Regions from separate parts of the Nocardiopsis sp. iso_186 genome, predicted to be linked through region 2. Evidence: predicted binding sites of a transcription regulator. Region 2 holds the regulator's gene; the other holds the start of a gene.
The links. The regulator HrcA, encoded in region 2, represses chaperone genes, less so after heat shock. The targets are predictions, from matches to a motif close to TTGGCACTCTCNNNNNGAGAGTGCCAA.
Positions count from the first base shown of each region.

Region 1: a site for HrcA is predicted at 6,030-6,056, ahead of groES (co-chaperone GroES). Genes of this name have one in related genera too.

Region 1 covers NZ_CM149670.1:613,866-622,428, reverse strand. Annotated here, with positions in the region: gene AC0VYP_RS02915 (GuaB3 family IMP dehydrogenase-related protein) at 19-1,131, opposite strand; gene guaB (IMP dehydrogenase) at 1,313-2,815, opposite strand; gene AC0VYP_RS02905 (sigma-70 family RNA polymerase sigma factor) at 3,050-3,646, opposite strand; gene groL (chaperonin GroEL) at 3,850-5,469, opposite strand; gene groES (co-chaperone GroES) at 5,613-5,924, opposite strand; gene AC0VYP_RS02890 (class I SAM-dependent methyltransferase) at 6,118-7,380, shown strand; gene AC0VYP_RS02885 (apolipoprotein A-IV repeat region-like domain-containing protein) at 7,777-8,563, shown strand, end outside.
Region 2 covers NZ_CM149670.1:4,077,754-4,086,316, reverse strand. Annotated here, with positions in the region: gene AC0VYP_RS17980 (magnetosome magnetite crystal formation protein family) at 1-172, opposite strand, end outside; gene AC0VYP_RS17975 (DUF4870 domain-containing protein) at 357-1,544, opposite strand; gene AC0VYP_RS17970 (DUF3097 domain-containing protein) at 1,607-2,446, opposite strand; gene hrcA (heat-inducible transcriptional repressor HrcA) at 2,735-3,748, shown strand; gene dnaJ (molecular chaperone DnaJ) at 3,749-4,897, shown strand; gene AC0VYP_RS17955 (16S rRNA (uracil(1498)-N(3))-methyltransferase) at 4,894-5,637, shown strand; gene AC0VYP_RS17950 (hypothetical protein) at 5,719-6,396, opposite strand; gene AC0VYP_RS17945 (SigE family RNA polymerase sigma factor) at 6,393-6,923, opposite strand; gene AC0VYP_RS17940 (histidine triad nucleotide-binding protein) at 7,320-7,676, shown strand; gene AC0VYP_RS17935 (PhoH family protein) at 7,839-8,563, shown strand, end outside.

The sequences.
Region 1 (8,563 bases), 2.1 Mb from region 2:
CCCGACGCGGCCGGCACGCTAGTGCGGTGCGACGACGACCTCGACCCGCTGGAACTCCTTGAGGTCGGTGTAGCCCGAGGTCGCCATGGTGCGTCGGAGGGCACCCATGAGGTTCATCGAGCCGTCGCTGGTGGAGGCGGGGCCGTGCAGGATCTCGCGGAGGGTGCCGGCGGTACCGACCTCCACCCGCTCCCCACGCGGCAGCTCGCTGTGGTGGGCCTCGCTCCCCCAGTGGTACCCGGCTCCCGGGGCCTCCGCCGCACGGGCCAGGGGCGAACCGACCATAACGGCGTCGGCGCCGCAGGCCAGGGCCTTGGCGATGTCACCGCTGCGCGTCATCCCACCGTCGGCGATGACGTGCACGTAGCGGCCGCCGGACTCGTCGAGGTAGTCGCGGCGGGCCGCGGCGACGTCACCAACCGCGCTGGCCATGGGCACCGCGACTCCGAGGACGCTGCGGGTGGTGTGGCCGGAACCGCCGCCGAAGCCCACGAGCACGCCGGCCGCACCGGTACGCATCAGGTGAAGTGCGGCGGTGTAGGTTGCGCAGCCGCCGACGACGACGGGGATGTCGAGGTCGTAGATGAACTGCTTGAGGTTGAGGGGCTCGGCGCGCCCCGAGACGTGTTCGGCCGACACGGTGGTGCCGCGGATGACGAAGATGTCCACACCCGCGTCGATGACGGCCTTGTGGTACTGAGCGGTGCGCTGCGGGGAGAGCCTGGCCGCGGTGGTGACGCCGGCCTGGCGGATCTCCTCGATGCGTCGGCCGATCAGCTCCTCCTGGATGGGCGCCGCATAGATCTCCTGCAACCGCTTGGTCGCGGCGACGGTGTCGAGCTCGCGGATCTCGGCCAGCAGCGGCTCGGGGTCCTCGTAGCGGGTCCACAGGCCCTCGAGGTCGAGAACACCCAGGCCGCCCAGTTCTCCGACAGCGACGGCGGTCTTGGGCGAGACCACGCTGTCCATGGGGCTGACCACCAGAGGCGTCTCGAACCGGTAGGCGTCGATCTGCCACGCGATGGACACTTCTTCGGGGTCACGCGTACGACGCGCGGGCACGATCCCGATCTCGTCGAGCTCGTAGGCTCGCCGCCCGTTCTTGCCGAGCCCGATCTCAACCTGAGCCAACGCTTCGATCCCCTCTTGGTCCGTGTAGCCGGTGCTACCCACCGGCCGGTACTGCTCGGCGGCGAGTTTACCGCCGAGCAGCAAAAACGCCAGTGCCGGCCGGCACCGGGGCCGCTGCCCGTCCGCGAACCGGGAGCACCCCGGCCCGCAGACGAGGGCAGACGGCCCGTGTCTTCGCCGGTCAGCGACGCGTGTGGTAGTTGGGCGCCTCGACCGTCATCTGGATGTCGTGCGGGTGGCTTTCCTTGAGCCCTGCCGAGGTGATCTGCATGAGCTGTCCGCGGTCGCGCAGGTCGGCGACCGTGCGCACCCCGGCGTACCACATGGACTGGCGCAGGCCACCGACGAGCTGGTGCGCGACCGCCGAGAGTGGGCCTCGGAAGGGGACCTGCCCCTCGATGCCCTCGGGGATCAGCTTCTCCTCGCTGCTCACATCGGCCTGGGAGTAGCGGTCCTTGGAGAACGAGCGACCGCGCATCGCGCCCAGCGAGCCCATGCCCCGGTAGGACTTGAACTGCTTGCCGTTGATGAAGATGAGTTCGCCCGGGCTCTCCTCGACCCCGGCCAGCAGACTGCCCAGCATTACGGCGCTGGCACCCGCGACGATCGCCTTGGCGATGTCACCGGAGTACTGGAGGCCACCGTCGGCGATGACCGGAACGCCGGCCGGTCCGGCCGCCTTCGCTGCCTCAAGAACCGCGGTGACCTGGGGCGCGCCCACTCCGGCAACCACACGGGTGGTGCAGATGGAGCCGGGACCCACACCGACCTTGATGGCGTCCGCACCGGCGTCAACCAGGGCCTGGGCACCGGCACGGGTGGCAATGTTGCCCGCCATGACGTCGGCCCTGGTGTTGGCCTTGAGTTTGGCGATCATCTCCAGGACGCCGGTGGAGTGCCCGTGGGCGGTGTTGACCACGATGAAGTCGGCACCGGATTCGACCAGGGCGTGGGCTCGCTGCTCCGCGTCAACACCGACGCCGACGGCCGCTCCCACCACGAGTCGGCCCTCGGCGTCCTTCGTGGCGTCGGGGTACTGCTCGCTCTTGGTGAAGTCCTTGACCGTGATCAGTCCGCGCAGCCGGCCCTGCTGGTTGACGAGCGGCAGTTTCTCGATCTTGTTGTCGCGCAGAAGCACGAAAGCCTCGTCGCGCGACACGCCGACCGGTGCGGTGACCAGCGGCATCGGTGTCATGACGTCACGGACCAGTCGGGTGCGGTCCTCTTCAAAACGCATGTCGCGATTGGTGACGATTCCGACGAGGCGACCTTCACCGTCGGTCACCGGCGCGCCGGAGATCCGGTAGTGGGCACTCAGCTCCTCGACGTCGGCGAGGGTGTCGTCGGGGCTACAGGTCACCGGATCGGTGATCATGCCGGCCTCGGACCGCTTGACGAGGTCCACCTGGGCGGCCTGGTCCTCGATGGTGAGGTTGCGGTGCAGCACGCCCGCTCCACCTTGGCGAGCCATCGCCACGGCCATCCGGGACTCGGTGACGGTGTCCATTGCCGCCGAGAGCAGCGGAATTTGCAACGTGATGTTGCGGGAGAGCCTGGTCGTGGGCTCGGCGTCGCCGGGTTGAAGGTCGGAGTAGGCGGGCACCAGCAGGACGTCGTCATAGGTGAGGCCGGGACCGAGCACCTTCTGGACGTCCTGTGAGCTCCCCGATTGATTCAGCGACATGACACCTTCCAACCGCGCGGCAGCTTGCCTTTTCATCCTAGGCCGCACTCACTACCGGGCGGGGACCAAACTCCGAGTCGGGAGACTCACAGCACCGGGACCGCTCACCGGCGGCGACGGCTCCCCCGGCCTCGGGGCACTGCGCAGCAGGGAATTGCGGTCCGACGGGCCCGGCCCCGACCACCACGGCGCGAACCGGAAAAAGCGACAGGGTGGCCGGCCGACCGCGAACGGCTAGAAGAGGCGGTTCGCCAGGGCCACCTGCCGAAGCCGAGCCAGAGCTCGGTGCTGGGCAACCCGAACCGCTCCGGGCGACATTCCCAGTACATGTCCCGTCTCATCAGCAGAAAGACCCGCAATCACACGCATGGCGAGCAGCCGTCGCTGCTGCTCGGGAAGTTCGCTCAGCAGTGCCCTTGCCCGCTCGGCCTCCACCGTGCGCACCACGGACTCTTCCGGGCCCGGGGCGTCGTCGGCACGTTCGGGGACCGAATCGGTGGGGACGTCGGCGCGAGTGGAGCCGCGCAGCGCGTCGGCGACCTTGTGCGCGGCGATACCGAACACGAATGAGGCGAAGGGGCGTCCGCGGTCTTGGTAGCGCGGAAGGGCAACGAGCAGGGCGATGCAGACCTCTTGGGCCACATCGTCGGAGTAGTGGGCGTAACCGGAGACGCGGGCGAGCCGGGCTCGACAGTACCTGAGCACCATTGGGCGGACCTCGCGGAGGAGCGAGTCCATCGCTCCGTCGTCCCCCTGGACGGCCAGCGATGTCAGGTGGTCGAGCGCCGCATCGTCCGCCTTCGGCAAGACAGCAGGTCTTTGCGCGAGCATGGCCCCCGCGACGCGTAGATCCGTCACATATCGAATGATGCCCACTCGTGGAGAGTCACACGTCACGATTCTCGGCAACAGAATGATTACATTTGGGACTTTTGCTGTCGTAGTGCCGAAAAGCGCGCGTGTCCCGGGCTGGCGCCCGGGACACGCATGGTATCGCCCATTCGACGAAACGTCGGGCGCGACCGGCTCGGCTCCTAGTGACCGTGGCCGTGGCCGTGGCCGCCCGCGGCCTCGTCGTCCTCCTCGGGCTTGTCCACGACAAGAACCTCGGTGGTGAGCAGCATGCCGGCGATGGACGCGGCGTTCTGCACGGCGGAGCGGGTGACCTTGACCGGGTCGATGATGCCCTGGGCGACGAGGTCGCCGTACTCACCGGTGGCCGCGTTGTAGCCCTGTCCGGGCTCCAACTCGGCGATCTTGGCGGTCACGACGTAGCCCTCGGCGCCGGCGTTCACCGCGATCCAGCGCGCCGGCTCGACCAGCGCACGACGCACGATGGCCACACCGGTGGCCTCGTCGCCGGTGAGGCCCAGGCCGTCCTCCAGCGCCTTGGCCGCGTGTACGAGGGAGGCACCTCCACCGGGGATGATGCCTTCTTCGACGGCCGCGCGGGTCGCGGAGATGGCGTCCTCGAGACGGTGCTTCTTCTCCTTGAGCTCGACCTCGGTGGCCGCACCCACCCGCAGGACGCTCACGCCGCCGGCCAGCTTGGCCAGACGCTCCTGGAGCTTCTCGCGGTCCCAGTCGGAGTCGCTGGCTTCGATCTCCTTGCGGATCTGGCTGATCCGCTCGGTGACCTCGGTCTGCTCGCCCGCACCGTTGACGATGGTCGTCGCGTCCTTGGTGACGGTGATACGGCGTGCCGTGCCCAGCACGTCGAGTTCGGCGTTCTCCAGGGTCAGGCCGACCTCTTCTGCGATGACCTGACCGCCGGTGAGGGTCGCGATGTCCTGGAGCATGGCCTTGCGGCGCTCACCGAAGCCGGGCGCCTTGACCGCCGCGACGTTGAGCGCCCCGCGCAGCTTGTTGAGGGTGAGCGCGCTCAGCGCGTCGCCGTCGATGTCCTCGGCGATGATGAGCAGCGGCTTCTTGGTCTGGACGATCTTCTCCAGCAGCGGCAGCAGCTCGTTGAGGCTGGAGATCTTGCCCTGGTTGATCAGGATCAGGGCGTCTTCCAGCACCGCCTCCTGGCGGTCGCCGTCGGTGACGAAGTAGGGCGAGATGTAGCCCTTGTCGAACTGCAGGCCCTCGGTGAACTCCAGGTCCATGCCGAAGGTCTGGGACTCCTCGACGGTGATGACACCGTCCTTGCCGACCTTGTCGAACGCCTCGGCGATGAGTTCGCCGATCTGCTCGTCCTGCGCGGAGTTGGTCGCGACGTAGGCGATGTCGGCGCGCTCGCCGATCTCGCGGGCCTGGGAGAGCAGGGTCTCGGAGACGGCGCGCGCGGCGGCGTCGATGCCCTTCTTGAGGGAGAGACCGGACGCCCCGGCGGCAACACTGCGCAGACCCTCGCGCACCAGTGCCTGCGCCAGCACCGTGGCGGTGGTGGTGCCGTCACCGGCGGCGTCGTTGGTCTTGGTGGCGACCTCCTTGACGAGCTGGGCGCCCAGGTTCTCGTAGGGGTCGTCCAGCTCCACCTCACGCGCGACGGTCACACCGTCGTTGGTGATGGTGGGAGCACCGAACTTCTTGTCAATGACCACGTTGCGGCCACGCGGGCCGAGCGTGACCTTGACCGCGTTGGCGAGACGGTCCACACCGCGCTCAAGCGAGCGCCGCGCGTCGTCCTCGAATTCCAGGATCTTCGGCATGGGTTCCTCGGTTCCTCAAAGTCAAGTACGGCGGGCGAGTGGACCCCGCCCGCCGGGGGCACATGAAAGACGCGCGGGCGGATGTCGTGAAACCCCGCCCGCGCGCCGTCATGCATTACCCGGAAAAGGTGTTTTCCGAGGTCTTACTTCTCGACGACCGCGAGCAGGTCGCGGGCGGAGAGCACGAGGTAGTCCTCGTTGTTGTACTTGACCTCGGTGCCGCCGTACTTGCTGTAGAGGACGAGGTCGCCCTCCTTGACGTCCAGCGGAATACGCTTCTCGCCCTCGTCGTCCCAGCGACCCGGGCCCACGGCAACGACACGGCCCTCTTGGGGCTTCTCCTTGGCGGTGTCCGGGATGACCAGGCCAGACGCGGTGGTCTGCTCGGCTTCGAGCGGCTGGACGACGACGCGGTCCTCAAGCGGCTTGAGAACAGTCTTGGTGGCGGTCAACACGGTGTGACCTCCCCCTTCAGAATCGCTGATTGTGAAACGGCATGCAGGTAAAAGGGGCGACCACGGCGGCCTGTCGTCGCGGGTGCCAGACCGGCCTCGTCGCGGTTAGCACTCTACCCTTGAGAGTGCCAATATGGAACAGTAGTCGCGTGCATCCAGCTCGTCAAACAACAGGTCACGGGGGAACGCGAGGGTGACAAACGGGCCGATAGCGGGGCTACTCGCGCTGCTCACACCGGCAGGACGCGGAGTATTGGAGGGTCTGGACCCCGCTGAGATCGATGCCGATCCGCTGAAAGCCGCCACTCGGTTGCGCGCCGACCCCGCACTGGCGAAAAGCCACTGGGACGTACCGACGACCGAGCTCGTCAACGCCGCGCTCACCCAAGCCCGGCTGCGCGGGCGGGCCAAGGAGAAATTCGGACCGGCCGCGGACCGGATGTTCTTCACCCCCAATGGACTGGAGCAGGCGACCAGGGCTCCGGTCGCACGGCACCGCGCGGGCAGATTCGCGGCGCGGCTGGGCCCCGGCGGCGAGCCGCCGGTGGGCGACCTGTGCTGCGGGATCGGCGCGGACCTGATCGCCATGGCGGAGGAGGGGCTGGCCGTCGAAGGCGTGGACCTGGATCCGTTCACGTTGACCGTGGCCCAGGCCAACATCGAGGCGATGGGCCTGACCGGGCTGGCGCGGGTCCGCGCCGGTGACGCCAGTGCGGTCGCCCCCGAGGACTACTCGGCGGTCTTCTGCGACCCCGCCAGACGCGGCGCGCGCGGCCGGATCTTCAACCCCCACGCCTACTCCCCCTCCTGGGACACCGTGACCCGGCTGGCCGAGGCAGCACCCGCCGCCTGCGTGAAAGCCGCCCCTGGCATCCCGCACGACCTGGTGCCGAAGGAGGTCAGCGCCGAGTGGATATCGGTGGACTGGGAGGTCAAGGAAGCCGCACTGTGGTTCGGGGGGCTGGTCGAGGAGTCCGGCCCGACCCGGAGCGCCACGTTGATCCGGACCAAGGGCGCGACACCGGGGACAACCACGCTGACGGCCGATCCCGACCTGGGCGCCCCCGAGGTTTCCGCCCCACGTGGCTACCTCTACGAGCCGGACGGCGCGGTCGTGCGCTCGCATCTGGTGGCCGAGGCGGCACGGGCGGTGGACGGCGCGCTCATCGATCCGGCTATCGCCTACATCACTTCGGACCGGCTCGTCCGCACTCCGCTCTGCCGCGCCTACGTGGTCCACGAGGTGACGCCGTTCTCCCTGAAGCGACTCAGGGCGGCGCTGCGGGAACGCGACGCCGGAAAGATAACGATTAAGAAACGCGGTTCCGCCGTGGACGTGGACAAACTGCGCCGCGACCTCAAGGCGTCCGGACCCGAATCGGCCGTGGTCGTCCTCACCCGAATCGGCGATCGCCCCTTCTACCTGCTGTGCAGCGAGGTCAGCGGGGACGCCTAGCCGGGGGACGCGAACCCCGCACGCCCACCACGCCTCGCGGAAGGCCAAGGAAAGCAACATATAACCAAGTCAAGGGCGTTCCCCAAAAACAGGTATCTTCGCCACTTCCTTGGGGTGGACCATGATCATGTCGTTAAACTGAACTCACTGAATCCTTTCTCCCCTGTCTCGTGGATTCGTCTGGCAATCCCCAAGTCCGACCGGCTGCACCCGGCTCGCTAGCCGTCCCGCATGGCCATAGCGCCTACTCAAAGTAGACGGACCATCGCCCAACGTCACGAACATGGGGGCCGGACCCCCTTTTCGCCGGCCGCATACCTTGCCAGACTTCCACGGGAACACCACCCGTCCGAGGTTGATGAGGACGGGAGGCGCCATATCAAAAGGAGCACCTCGGTGGAACAGACGAACCACAACTTCCTCAATGGAGGAGGTCAGACCGGGATTTCCGACCGGATGCGGGATCTGCTCTCCCGGGCTGCCCAGGACCACGTCTCCGAGCAGAAGTCACAGGGCGCGATCACCGAGGAGATGCGCCAGCGCCTTGAGGGCATGGAATGGCTCCTTCGCGAATTCCGCGAACGTGAACTGTCGGCCCTGGCCGAGGCCGTGGCCGGCGTGCAGGCCCGCGTGGACGAGCTGTCCGCGCGTCCGCCGGAATGGGCCGAGACCCTCGCCGAGCACATCGAACAGGTCGGAGTGAGGGTCAAGCCGCTTGCCGACCTGCCTTCTCTTCGATCCGACGTCACCGCGGTCGCGGGCGACCTCGACACGACGCTGAGTCGGTTGGCCGGCCTCAGTGACACATCGGCGCGCTCAAGCGGTCGGCTGAACGAGCTGGGCGAGCGGATGGAGACCCTCGCCACGAGCGTGGACGCGCGCTTCAACCGCATCGACGAGGCGCTGGAGTCGTTGAGTACCCGCGCGGCGACGATGGAGAGCGCCGTCGCCACGACCACCGAGCGCTTGGACCAACAACACGAGGAGTCTCTCGACCGGGCCACCGAGCACCACGAGGCGCTCACCGCGAAGCTGGACGAACGTCACGACGCCTTGGCCAGCAGCCTGGACACCCATCACACCGGGCTCACCGCCAGCCTCGACGAACGGCACGAAGCAGTCACCGGCGCCGTCACCGATGCGCGCCAGGCCCTGGAGCGCCTGACCGCCGAGGGCCGCGCGG
Region 2 (8,563 bases):
AGCCGGCGTGCCCCCCGGAAGGCTGGCCGTATCCGGGCTCCCCTCCGGGGGCCTGCCCGTACCCGGGCGGCGGTTGCTGGCCGTAGCCCGACTGCCCCCCGGTGCTGTAGGGGTCTGATCCATGGCCGCCCTGGCCGTCGGGGCCGTTCGGGGGCGGGTAGGCGTTGCTCATGATCGGTCCTCGTCTTCCGTCCCGTGTGGGGTGCGCAGCACGTGGGCGCTTGGACATCGCGGTCGCCACCGCATGGCCCTGGTGGCGATTCTGAACGGCTTTGCGGCGGCCGTCCAGTAAGGCCGTTCGGTGGGTGGCGAACCATTCCTTCACTCGGACGGGTCCGCCACCATCGGGGTTCCCGCTACTTCACCATCCGCAGCGCGACCGGGTAGCGGTACAGCGCACCCTTGTTGGCCGCGAGTGCCGCGAGGACCCCGAAGATGATCGAGACCAGCCAGACGACCATCAGCAGCCCCGATCCGATCGGTGACAGCCCCGGGTTGTAGATGCCCAGCGCGATGAAGACGATCGTGCTGATGATGTAGGGGATCAGCAGGGTCAGCTGGAAGTTCAGGGCCTCTGTCGCGTGGTGGCGTACGAACGGGGAACTGTCCTTCTTCATCAGGAAGACGACCAGAGCCGGCAACCAGCCGGCGCAGGCGATGATCGCCCCGGAGAGGTGCGGGATCATCGCCCAGGTGGTTTCCCCTTGGTGGTCCGCCCCACCCGCAGGTTGCCCGAACTGGTCGGTTCCGCCCTGCTGATAGTCGGTCTGTCCGTAGCCCTGCTGGACGGCCTCCTGTTGGCCGTATCCGGGGTAGCCGCCCGAGGACTGGCCGTATCCGGGTTGCGCGCTCGGCTGAGGGTAACCGGAGGACTGCTCCCCTTGCTGGGGGTAGCCGGGGTACTGCTGTTGTCCGTAGCCCTGCGGGGACGGCTGGCCGTACCCCTGCTGTCCGCCCGAGGGCTGGCCGTATCCGGGCTGGGCGCCTTGTTGGGGGTATCCGGGCTGTTGGCCGTAGCCGGGGTACTGCTGCTGTCCGTAGCCCTGCGGGGACGGCTGGCCGTACCCCTGCTGTCCGCCCGAGGGCTGGCCGTATCCGGGCTGCGCGTCTTGTTGGGGGTATCCGGGCTGTTGGCCGTAGCCGGGGTACTGCTGCTGTCCGTAGCCGGGAGTTCCCCCGGACGGTTGTCCCTGGTTCTCCGGTGGGCCCTGCGGGTACCCGGGCTGCTGGTGGCCGTACCCCTGCTGTCCGCCCGAGGGCTGGCCGTATCCCGGATGGGGCTGGGCTTGGCCGTACCCCGGCTGCGCACCGGAGGGTTGCGCGTAGCCGGGCTGTCCGCCCGAGGGCTGGCCGTATCCGGGCCGTCCCCCGGAGGACTGCCCGTGTCCGGCCTGCTCGTCGTGCTGTTCCTGACCGTAGCCCTGCTGGCCGCCGCTGTCGGCCTGGCCGCCGGGCTGTTCGCCGTGGGGAGGCGTGCCGTGGTCCGGCTCACGGCCCGGAGGGCCGTCCTGGGGTGGCGGGTAGTTGGGAGGTGTCTCGCTCATGGTTTCCCTTGGCTATGCCGATTGCGGTGGGCCGTAGAACACGCCGGTCCCTGCTCCTGAGCCTATTGCCGGTCCAGGTGGGGGGCAGTGACGAAGTCGATCAATTCTTCGACGCGTCCGAGCAGCTCAGGTTCCAGGTCCGCGTAGGACCGCACCGAACCGAGGATGCGCTGCCACGCTTCGCCCGGCTCCATCCGCCAGCCGAGTGCGTCCAGTACCCCTTCTTTCCAGGGAATCCCCCGAGGAACATCCGGCCAGCGACGAATTCCCACGGTCGCCGGTTTCACCGCGGCCCACACGTCGATGTAGGGGTGCCCCACGACCAGAACGTGCGGGGAGGTCACCTGGCCGGCGATCCGACTCTCTTTCGACCCGTCCACCAGGTGGTCCACCAGTACACCGAGGCGTCGCTGAGGGGCGGGGGAGAACTCCGCCACGACGTCGGGAAGATGGTCCACACCCTCCAGGTATTCCACAACCACGCCCTCCACCCGCAGGTCGTGGCCCCAGATCTTCTCCACGAGGTCCGCGTCGTGGGCGCCCTCCACGTAGATCCGACTCTCCTTGGCCACCCGCGATCTGACGTCACGAACGGCGACGGAACCCGACGCACTGCGCAGCGGGGCGCTGGAGACGGTCGGGGAGGGGCGTACCAGGGTCACCGGCGCACCGTCGATCAGAAAGGCCGCCGGGGCGAGATCGAACACCCGGGTGCGTCCGGCGCGGTCCTCAAGTGTGACGGTCTGCTTGTCCCAGGCGACGATCGCGCCGCAGAAGCCCTCGTCGGCCGATTCCGCGACGAGGCCCCGTTGGGCCGGAACCTCGGGCACACTGCCCTTACGGGGGCGGCGCCAGTCTCCGGCCAGTACGTCGTTGCCGTATTTCGGGGAGTGAGAAGACACGGCCCCGGATTTTAGCGACCTCCCCCGACCGTTTGGGGGTTCCCCCCGGCCCATGGCGTGTTGGCCGGCCGTGTGGGGATCGTCGCCATCGAGCGCTCCCGCCGGCGGGGCTCGGGGCGGCATCGATTCGAGAAAGTCGTCCAGCTGCAAAAATACTGCGGAACTGCCGGGAAGGAGCCCGTTGGGAGGTGCGCCGGGCCGGACCGATTCAGCGCCGTCCGGAGCAGGCTTGCTCTGCGGCGTAGAATTAGCACTTGAGACCACGGAGTGCCAGCAGGAGGTGAGCGCGTGCTTGACGACCGCAAACTCGCGGTGCTGCGTGCCATCGTCGAGGACTACGTGTCCACGAACGAGCCCGTAGGTTCCAAGGCGCTGGTTGACCGGCACAGCCTTGGAGTCTCCCCGGCGACCATTCGCAACGACATGGTGTCCCTCGAAGAGGAGGGCTACATCGCCCAGCCCCACACCAGTGCGGGGCGGGTCCCCACGGACAAGGGTTACCGGCTCTTCGTCAACCGGCTCTCGACCGTCAAGCCGCTGTCCAGGCCGGAGCGGCGTGCGATCGAGACCTTCCTGTCCGGCGCCGTGGACCTCGACGAGATCGTGGCCCGCACGGTTCGCCTGCTCGCCCAGCTGACCCGCCAGGTGGCGGTCGTGCAGTACCCGTCCCTGACGCGGTCCTGCGTCCAACACATCGAACTCGTCCCACTGGGGCCGCAGCGTGTCATGATGGTGCTCATCACCGACACCGGCCGAGTGGATCAGCGTGTCATCGACGGACTGCTGTCGGTCACCGATGAGGCGGTCGAGAACCTGCGCAGCGTGTTGAACCGTGCCCTCATCGGCAAGTGGCTCACCGACGTCCCGCAGACCGTCTCCACGATTCCCGCCCAGATTCCCGCAGACGACCGCCCCCTCGCCCACGCGGTGCTTTCGGTCCTGATGGAGAGCCTGGTCGAGAAGCGCGAGGAGAAGGTCGTTCTCGGTGGTACCGCCAACCTCGCCGCGAAGGGTTTCTCCACCAGTCTTCGCGACGTCCTGGAGGCGCTGGAAGAAAACGTCGTCCTCATCCGTTTGCTGGGTGAGGCGGCCGACCCGTCGATGCTGACAGTACGCATCGGGGCTGAGAACTCACACGAGGGCTTGCACACCACGTCGATCATTTCCGCCGGCTACGGCATCGGTGACCAGCCGCTTGCCAAGCTCGGGGTCGTCGGCCCGACTCGAATGGACTACCCAGGAACGATGGGAGCGGTACGCGCTGTGGCAAGGTACGTCGGTCAGATCTTGGCGGGACAGTAAGTGGCCAGAGACTATTACGAGATCCTCGGTGTCCGCCGAGACGCCTCCCAGGACGAGATCAAGAAGGCATATCGTCAACTCGCGCGTGAGCTGCACCCGGACGTCAACCCCGACCCGGTGACGCAGGAGCGCTTCAAAGAGGTGGCCCAGGCATACGAGGTCCTCTCCAACACCGAGAAACGCCGCATGTTCGACATGGGTGTCAACCCCTTCGCCCCCGCGGGCGGTGGCGGGCCGGGCGGGTTCGGGGGTGGCGCGGGGGGATTCCCCTTCGACGACATCATGAACGCCTTCTTCGGCGGAGGCGGCCAGCAGGCCGGCCGTTCACCGCGTGATCGTGCACGTCGCGGGCGCAGCGTCAAGGTGCGCATCGAACTCGACCTCGCCGAGACCGCCTTCGGCGTCACCAAGGACGTCACCTTCCCCACCGCCATCGTGTGTGACACCTGCCATGGTGAGGGCACCGCCGCGGGCAGTCACCGTGAGACCTGTGACATGTGCGCCGGCCGCGGTGAGGTCTCCCAGGTCACCCGGTCCTTCCTCGGCCAGGTCATGACGACCCGACCGTGTCCGCAGTGCTCCGGCCAGGGCAGCACCATCAAGAACCCCTGTGCCGACTGCGCCGGCGAGGGTCGGGTGCGCGAGCGCGTCACCCGCAAGGTCCAGATTCCCGCGGGCGTCGAGGACGGTACCCAGATCCAGCTCGCCGGCGAGGGCGAGGTCGGCCCCAACGGCGGTCCGCGCGGTGACATCTTCTTGGAGATCGTGCAGCGTCCGCACCCGATCTTCGAGCGGCGCGGGGACGATCTGCACTGCACCGTCACGGTCCCGATGGCGGCGGCCGCCCTCGGAGCGTCACTGACCATCGAGACCCTCGACGGCAACGAGGAGATCGATCTGCGTCCGGGGACCAACTCCGGTCAGGTCATTACCCTGGAGGCGCGCGGATGCAAGCACCTCAACGAGGCGGGCCGCGGTGACCTGCTGATCCACGTCACCGTCGAGACTCCCGGCCGTCTCGACGACGAACAGGAGGCGCTCTTGCGCAAGTTCGCCGAGCTGCGTGGGGAGGACCACCCGCCCGGCAAGTTCAGCCCGGGGCACGGCAACCTCTTCTCCCGTCTGCGCGACGCGTTTGGGGCCCGGTGACACCTCCGGTCTTCCTCACCGAATCGGGTGATCTCGATGGTGACCGGATGGTGCTTGGCGGTTCTGAGGGCCGCCATGCCGCCACCGTGCGCAGGCTCGCCGTCGGCGAGGTGGTCCACCTCGCCGACGGCGCCGGCACCAGAGCGCGCTGCGAGGTCGTCGCGGTCGGAAAGGACACGGTGACCTTTGCTGTTCACGAGCGAACCGTCGAGGCCCCGCCGGCTCCCCGCCTGGTGGTCGTCCAGGCTCTGCCCAAGGGCGACCGCGGTGAACTCGCCGTCGAGGTGATGACCGAAGCCGGCGTCGATGCCGTCGTCCCCTGGGCTGCAGAGCGCTCCATCACCCGGTGGAAGGCCGACCGTGCGGCGAAGTCGTTGGCCAAGTGGCGCTCAGCGGCCCGCTCCGCCGCAAAGCAGGCCCGCCGCAGCCGGGTGCCGAACGTGAGCGAACCGGTTGCCACCCGGGACGTCGTGGAACTGCTGTCCGCTGCCTCGTTGGGAATCGTGCTCCACGAGGAAGGGGCGATTCGATTGTCCGAAGTCGCACTGCCTTCCGCTCCGACGGACGCGACCGAGATCGTGACCGTCGTGGGACCCGAAGGCGGGTTCACCGACTCCGAGCTCGCGGCCTTCGACTCCGCCGGTGCTGTTCGTGCGCTGCTGGGCCCCACGGTCCTGCGCACCTCGACCGCCGGTGTCGCCGCGCTGGCGGTACTCCAGGCACGCTGCGGGCGCTGGTAGCCGCGCGCGTGGGCGCGCCCCCGGACGCTGATCGTCGTGGTCGGGCAGGAGCGGCCACGACGCGCTCCTGCCCGCCGTAGGTCAGGGAGCCGGCTCCTGGCCGCCGTTGCCGGGCAGCAGGGTGGCCGGGGGATCGGCGGGCTCTGAAGTGTCGTCTTCGTCCGGATCGGGCGAGGGGTCGTCCTGGCCCGGATCGGTTCCGGGTGCGGGGTCCTGCGGACCGGTTTCGGTGGGGCGCCCCGGAGCACAGGGCACGCCTGCGCTGTCGCGTCGTGCGCGGTCCTGGAGGGTGGAGGGCGTCGGAGACGGTGTGGGCGTGCAGGTACCGCTCAGCGTCATGGGGCCCTCGACCGTGCCGGGGCTGCTGGAGGGAGACGGGCGGAGGGATTCGCTGGGGGCGGCCGGAGCCGCCTCGGGGTGCGGTCCCGCTCCGTGGCTGGGCTGTCCGGGAGAGGTCTGTGCCTGCAGGGCCGGCGGAAGTTCGGCCTGCTGCGAGTCGGAAGCAGAGACGAACGACTCGGGCAGCACCCGCTCGCGGATCTGTGGGGTACCGAGCAGCACGGAAGAGGCGATCAGCGCGGTGGCCCCGACCGCGACGGCCGGCCTCAGCCACACCAGGCCGCTCCATGAGAACCGGTTGCGCTCGGTCCGGGAACGGATTCGCTCCAGCGCGTCATGGGACGTGCGCGTAGCGTCGGCTTCCGAGTGCAGGACTGCCCGTAGCCGCTCTTCGAAGCGGTCGTCGAAAGGTTCGGTCATGTCGATTGCTCCAGAACCGTGCGGAGCGCGGAGATTCCGCGTGCCGTGTGGCTCTTGACTGCGCCACGACTGATGCCCATGGCGTCGGCGATCTGAGCTTCGGAGAGGTCTCCGTAATAACGCAGAACAATAGCCTCTCGCTGCCGGGTCGGCAGTGTGCGCAATGCCTCGATCACCGCGGCCCGTTCGAGTTCGCCCATGGCACCGTGCTCCGCGCTGGGAGCATCGGGTAGTGCCTTGGGTGCATGTTTCTCCACCACAGCGCGGTGCCGCAGCACCGACCGCGCCTTGTTCACCACGGACTGGCGCAGGTACGACAACGCCTTGTTGGGGTCGCGCAGGCGCCGCCACGCGGTGTGCATGGAAACGAACGCGTCCTGGACGACCTCTTCGGCGGTGGCGACGTCGCGAACGAGCAGCGTCGCCAGTCGGACCAGGGGACGATAGTGGGCCGAGTAGAGCTGGGTCACCGCCTGGTCGGCGTCCCAACTGACCGCCACCGTCGCCGCTGGCGCTCCGGCCACCATGGTTTCAGTCACGTCGGTAGGACGCGTGCCCTTGGCGTCGGGTTTACGAAAGGGCATGTCGTTCTTCTCGCTTGATGGGGATGTCCGCCGCTTGTTCCAGGAGAAGGCGCCCATGACCTCCCTCGACGTCTGGTCGCGTGATGCTGCAAAGGTTCGTCCCGTCTTTGCCGGTACTTCCGAAGCGCTGCGGAGGCCCCGACAGAAGACGCAAAATCCCAGAATAGACCGATGCGGCGGGGTGCTTGTGGCGCAAACGGTCCGATTGCCGGGCGCCGGAACCACGGGAACGAGCCGGCCCCCTGCTGAGGCGTTGACTTCGGTACTCGCCGAGTTCGCCGACTCCGGCATCATGGAGGGCGCGACGAGGGCGTCCGCCCTCAGCGAGAGGAGAAGCCGGTGGCACCGACCGAGTCCGACTGCCTGTTCTGCGGGATCATCGCCGGCCGGATACCGGCCGACGTCGTGGGAGAGAGTGAGCAGACCCTCGCCTTCCGCGACCTCAACCCCCAGGCCCCCACGCACGTGCTGATCGTGCCCCGCCAGCACTACGCCACGGCCGCACAGGCAGGTGCGGCCGACGCCGGCCTGCTCGACGAGATCGCCCGGGTGGCCGGTGAGGTCGCCACGGCGGAGGGGATCGCCGACACCGGATACCGTCTGGTCTTCAACACCGGTCCTGCCGCCGGACAGACCGTCCTGCACGTACACGGGCACCTGCTGGGCGGGCGCGGGCTGGAGTGGCCTCCGGGATAGCGCGCTTCGGGACCCGCGGCACAGGCAAAACCTCTCGGACCGATTCAGTACCGGGTTGATAGAATCCAGTCCTGGCGCGGACGGTCCGAGAGGCCGCCACGGTGCCAAAGATCCCGGATACGGCGACGAAGGGCAGGGGCGAGACGGCCGCAAGGCCACACCATGGTCGAGTCAACGCAATCAAGCACCCAGGTCAAGATCGTCGTGCCGGAGGACCAGATGATGGTCAGCCTGCTCGGGGCCCGCGACGAACTGCTCCGGGTGGTGGAGAACTCCTTCGACAGCGACATCCATGTCCGGGGCAACGAGATCACCATCAGCGGCAGTCCCGAGGACACCGCCCTGGTCGTCCGCCTTGTCGAGGAATTGCTCGAACTCGTCGAGGGCGGCACCCAGGTGACGCCCGAGGCGATCGAGCACGCACTGAGTATGCTGCGTACCCCCGGCGAGGCGGGCGAGCGTCCCGCCGACGTGCTGACGATGAACATCCTCTCGGCGCGCGGACGCACGATCCGGCCCAAGACACTCAACCAGAAGCACTACGTCAACGCCATCGACAAGCACACCGTCGTCTTCGGTATCGGTCCGGCCGGTACCGGCAAGACCTACCTGGCCATGGCCAAAGCGGTGAAGGCATTGCAGGCCAAGGAGGTCAACCGGATCATCTTGACCCGGCCCGCGGTCGAGGCGGGGGAACGGCTGGGCTTCCTGCCCGGCACCCTCTACGAGAAGATCGACCCCTACCTCCGCCCCCTCTACGACGCGCTGCACGACATGCTCGACCCGGACTCGATCCCCAAGCTGATGGCGGCGGGCACCATCGAGGTCGCCCCGCTGGCCTACATGCGCGGACGCACCCTCAACGACGCCTTCATCATCTTGGACGA